DNA from 2 places in the Stenotrophomonas sp. YJH_SMC_65 genome. Region 1 is predicted to be linked to the other one. Evidence: riboswitches for the same ligand, from Rfam matches in the RefSeq annotation. Region 1 holds a riboswitch; the other holds the start of a gene.
What was found. Region 1 has a riboswitch for glycine ahead of AC5P7A_RS09300 (trimeric intracellular cation channel family protein). Riboswitches for the same ligand answer to the same signal wherever they lie in the genome.
Positions count from the first base shown of each region.

Region 1 (2,195 bases):
GGTCACCAAGCAGGGCGGCACCGCCATCGTGTCGACCACCGGCAATCCGGATTGCCATGTGATCCTGCGTGGCGGCAAGCAGCCGAACTACGACGCCGGCAGCGTCGCCGACGCCTGCCAGGTGCTGGCCAAGGCCAAGCTGCCGACGCGCCTGATGATCGACGCCAGCCACGCCAACAGCCTGAAAAACCCCGAGAACCAGCCGAAGGTGATCGAGGACATCGCTGTTCAGCTGGAAGACGGCGAACAGCGCATCGTTGGCGTGATGATCGAGAGCCATCTGGTCGGTGGCCGCCAGGAACTGGTGGAAGGCCAGCCGCTGGTCTACGGCCAGAGCATCACCGATGGCTGCATCGACTGGGACACCACCGTGACGGTGCTGGAGCGTCTGGCTGCGGCCGTGCGCGCCCGTCGCGACGTGAAGGTGTCCGAAGCAGCCTGATCGAAGCCGCCTGAGTGCGGCACGTGTGTGGATGGCGGCCAGCGCCTGCGGGGGTGCGGCCGCGATCAGGGTCGGTCGGAGTTGGAGGCCGGCCCATCTGCACCGGCGATGCGCCTGGCGCTGCGCATGAGCGACAGCGCCAGGTACATCGCCGGGGTGGTGATACCGCTTCCTGTAGCGTCGAGCCATGCCCGACCTGCGCGCGAAGCGCGTTGGTTTGCTGCAAAGAGCAGTCGAGCATGGCTCGACTTTACGAAGAGGCTCAATGCACTTCGTCGTGGTACACGAACTTCGGCATTTCCCAGCGGTAGTGGATCGCCAGCAGGCGCAACGCGAAGCCGCCGCCGAGGCAGCACAGGATCGCGGTGGCATCGGCCACGCCCCAGTGCAGCAGCAACAGATAGGCCGCGCCGGTCAGCAGCGCGATGATCGCGTACAGCTCCTTCTGGAAGATGAGTGGCACCTCGTTGCAGAGGATGTCGCGCAGCACCCCGCCGAACGCGCCGGTCAGCATGCCGGCGATCAGCACGATCGGCATTGCATGGCCGGCTTCGCGCGCGATCGAGCAGCCGATCAGGGTGAAGGCGATCAGGCCCAGCCCGTCGAGCACCAGGAAGGTGCGGCGGAAGTGATGCATCCAGCGCGCCACCCAGGTGGCGATCAGCGCCGCGCATACGGTGAAGCCCAGGTACTCGGGATGCTTCACCCAGCCCAGCGGATAGTGGCCGAGCAGGATGTCGCGCAGCGAGCCGCCACCGAGGGCGGTGACGCAGGCGATCATGACCACGCCGAACAGGTCCATGCGGCGGCGGCCGGCGGACAGTGCGCCGGTCATGGCTTCGGCGGAAATGGCGATCAGGTAGATGATGGACAGCAGCATGGGACAGGCTCCGGGCGCGGTGGGGCCGGCCATGCGCGACCGCCGCCACTGCCTGCGCAATGACGGGATGACGATGACCGGTGCCGCTCCCGCTGTCCTTTTGCCTGAGAGTTCAGCGGCATGGGCCGCGTGCCCCTTCGGCGGATCGTCCCGGGCATGCCCGGTGACCTCTCTCCAGCTCGGCGAGTCGAATGCATGGTTGGTGGGATTCCAGCCCACCGGCCTGAGCGATCATGGGAGCCTGCGCCTTCGGCGGGCGCCAGCGCGGCGCCTCTCTCCTGCATTCGGGTGCCAGTATATCCGCTGCAGTGCAGCACGGCATAATCCAGGCATGGCCTCGTCCGTCCGCCCGTGGTTCCTGTACCTGCTCGAATGCCGCGATGGCAGCTATTACGCCGGCATCAGCACCGATGTGGAGGCGCGTTTCGCCGCCCACCAGGCCGGCAAGGGCGCGCGCTACACCCGGGCCCGGCCGCCGCTGCGCGTGCTGGCCGTGCGCAAATACCCGGACCGGGCCGCCGCCTCGCGGGCCGAGTGGCAACTCAAGCAGCAGCCCCGCGAACGCAAGCTGGCCTGGCTGCAGGCAACGGATCCTGCGCTTCTGTAGAGCCGAGCCCACGCTCGGCTGTTGTTCCGTCTGCCCGATGCGGGAGCCGAGCACGGGCTCGGCTCTACAGTAGATCCACGCCCTGCGTGGATGGGCTACCCGGCCCATGCGATGATCGCCCCGCGCCCAGAGCCGGAGACCCGGATGTCCACGATTGCCCTGCTGTTCGCGCTTTCCGCATCAACGAGCCCTGCCGCCGACGCCGCCACGATCGCGGCCATCGAAGCCACCTGCCACGACTACGTCGATGGCCAGCTGGAGGCCGA
Region 1 is NZ_JCAFSR010000004.1:252,268-254,462, reverse strand. It holds gene AC5P7A_RS09305 (3-deoxy-7-phosphoheptulonate synthase) at 1-442, shown strand, start outside; gene AC5P7A_RS09300 (trimeric intracellular cation channel family protein) at 705-1,322, opposite strand; glycine riboswitch at 1,405-1,510, opposite strand; glycine riboswitch at 1,524-1,613, opposite strand; gene AC5P7A_RS09295 (GIY-YIG nuclease family protein) at 1,654-1,929, shown strand; gene AC5P7A_RS09290 (nuclear transport factor 2 family protein) at 2,074-2,195, shown strand, end outside.

Region 2 (2,195 bases), on a different contig from region 1:
CAGCAGCACCGACAGCGCGCACAGGCCGAAACCAATGGATACCTGGCGGGTGGGCGTGGTGTGCCCGGCCATGCGCCCGGACAGGAACGAGCCGGTGGTCATGCCGCCGATGGTGGGGATGAACAGCCAGGCGAAACCGCCCTCGCCCAGGTGCAGGTGTTGCATCACGAACACCGGTGCCGAGGAGATGTACAGGAAGATGCCACCGAAACCGATGCTGCCGGCCAGCGCCAGGCGCAGGAAGCGCGGATTGAAACCGATGCGCACGTAATCACGCATCAGCACCCGCGGCGACAACGGAACGCGCGCTTCGAGCGGATGGGTCTCCGGCAGGTAGCGGGCGGTGGCCGCCAGCAGAACCAGTGCGAACACCACCAGGAACCAGAAGATCAGCGGCCAGCCAGCACCGCTGAGCAGGATCCAGCCACCGATGATCGGCGCGATCGCCGGGGCGATGCCGAACAGCATCGACACCTGGCTCATCAGCCGCTGCGCGTCGTGACCGTGGTACAGGTCGCGGATCACCGCGCGGCCGACGATCATGCCGACGCCTGCGGACAGGCCCTGCAGGGCGCGGAACCCCAGCAGCGTGGTCAGATCGGTGGACAGCGCACAGCCGACCGAGGCGCCGACGAACACCACCAGGCCGCCGAGGATCACCCGCTTGCGGCCCCAGGCATCGGACAGCGGGCCGTGTGCCAGGCTCATCAGGCCGTAGAACAGCAGGTACACGCTGATGGTCTGCTGCACCGCCACCTCGTCCACCGCCAGGCGCTGGGCCAGCTGCGGGAACGCTGGGAAGATGGTGTCGATCGAGAACGGACCGAACATGGCCAGGCCGGCGAGCAGCAGGGCCATGCGGCGGGTGGAAGGAGCAACAGCGGCGGTCATGGAGAAGGCGTCCGGCAGGGCCATGCGCGGCACGCACGGCGGGCGCCAGTCCCCTGCAGCAGGGACGGCGCCAGATGAATTCGGGTATCCGCCCATCATAGGTGGGGATTGCGCCTGATGCCATGCAGCAGTGCACAAAACGCACGGGCGGGCCATCGGCCATTCAGGCGCCGCGGCCGGGCCCGCAGGCGGCTGGCGCGCCCGCAACGGGCTATAATCGGCGGGCAACACGGTGGGAGAAGCGGAACACCGCTGCCGAAGGCGCAACGCCCGTAATCGCTCAGGCCCGATACCACCCGTAACACAACTCTGGAGAGACCGGTTCGATCCGGCGCCGAAGGGGCACGAAGCCGCGGTTTTCCGCGCTTCCAAACTCTCAGGCAAAAGGACAGAGGGGCGCCCCGCAGACCGCCGACCGGCGGCTTGTGCCCGTGCGTGTGCCCTTTCCTGACGGATCCTTCGCCATGTCCCAGAACACCCCTTCCCTGCGTGAGCTCGAGCACCACAATGCGTTCGTCGAGCGCCACATCGGCCCCAACGATGCCGAGATCGCGCAGATGCTCGACGTCGTCGGCCACGCGTCGCTGGATGCGATGACCGATGCCATCGTACCGGCCAAGATCAAGTCGCCGGCGCCGCTGGCACTGCCGGAATCGATGACCGAAGTGCAGGCACTGGCGAAGATCCGTGCGATCGCCGACAAGAACACCGTGCTGCGCAGCTTCATCGGCCAGGGCTACTACGGTACCCACACGCCGAACGTGATCCTGCGCAACATCCTGGAAAACCCGGCCTGGTACACCGCCTACACCCCGTACCAGGCCGAGATCTCGCAGGGCCGCATGGAAGCGCTGATCAACTTCCAGACCCTGTGCGCCGACCTCACCGGCATGGAAATCGCCAACGCCTCGCTGCTGGACGAAGCCACCGCCGCAGCTGAAGCGATGACCCTGGCCAAGCGTTCGGCCAAGTCGAAGTCGGACACCTTCTTCGTGCACGACGCCGTGCACCCGCAGACCCTGGAACTGCTGCGTACCCGCGCCGAGCCCATGGGCATCGTGCTGCGCGTCGGCACCCCGGTCGAGGCACTGGAAGCAGAAGCCTTCGGCCTGCTGCTGCAGTACCCGGACACCTTCGGCCAGATCGGCGACTACAAGGCGCTGGTCGAGGCCGTGCACGCGCGCGGCGGCCTGGTGGCCGTGGCCACCGACCTGCTGGCGCTGACCCTGCTGGCCGCCCCGGGCGAATGGGGTGCGGACATCGTGGTCGGCAACAGCCAGCGTTTCGGCGTGCCGTTCGGCTTC
Region 2 is NZ_JCAFSR010000001.1:97,797-99,991, reverse strand. It holds gene AC5P7A_RS00415 (multidrug effflux MFS transporter) at 1-891, opposite strand, end outside; glycine riboswitch at 1,191-1,293, shown strand; gene gcvP (aminomethyl-transferring glycine dehydrogenase) at 1,356-2,195, shown strand, end outside.
Region 2: another riboswitch for glycine. It lies ahead of gcvP (aminomethyl-transferring glycine dehydrogenase); the one in region 1 lies ahead of AC5P7A_RS09300 (trimeric intracellular cation channel family protein).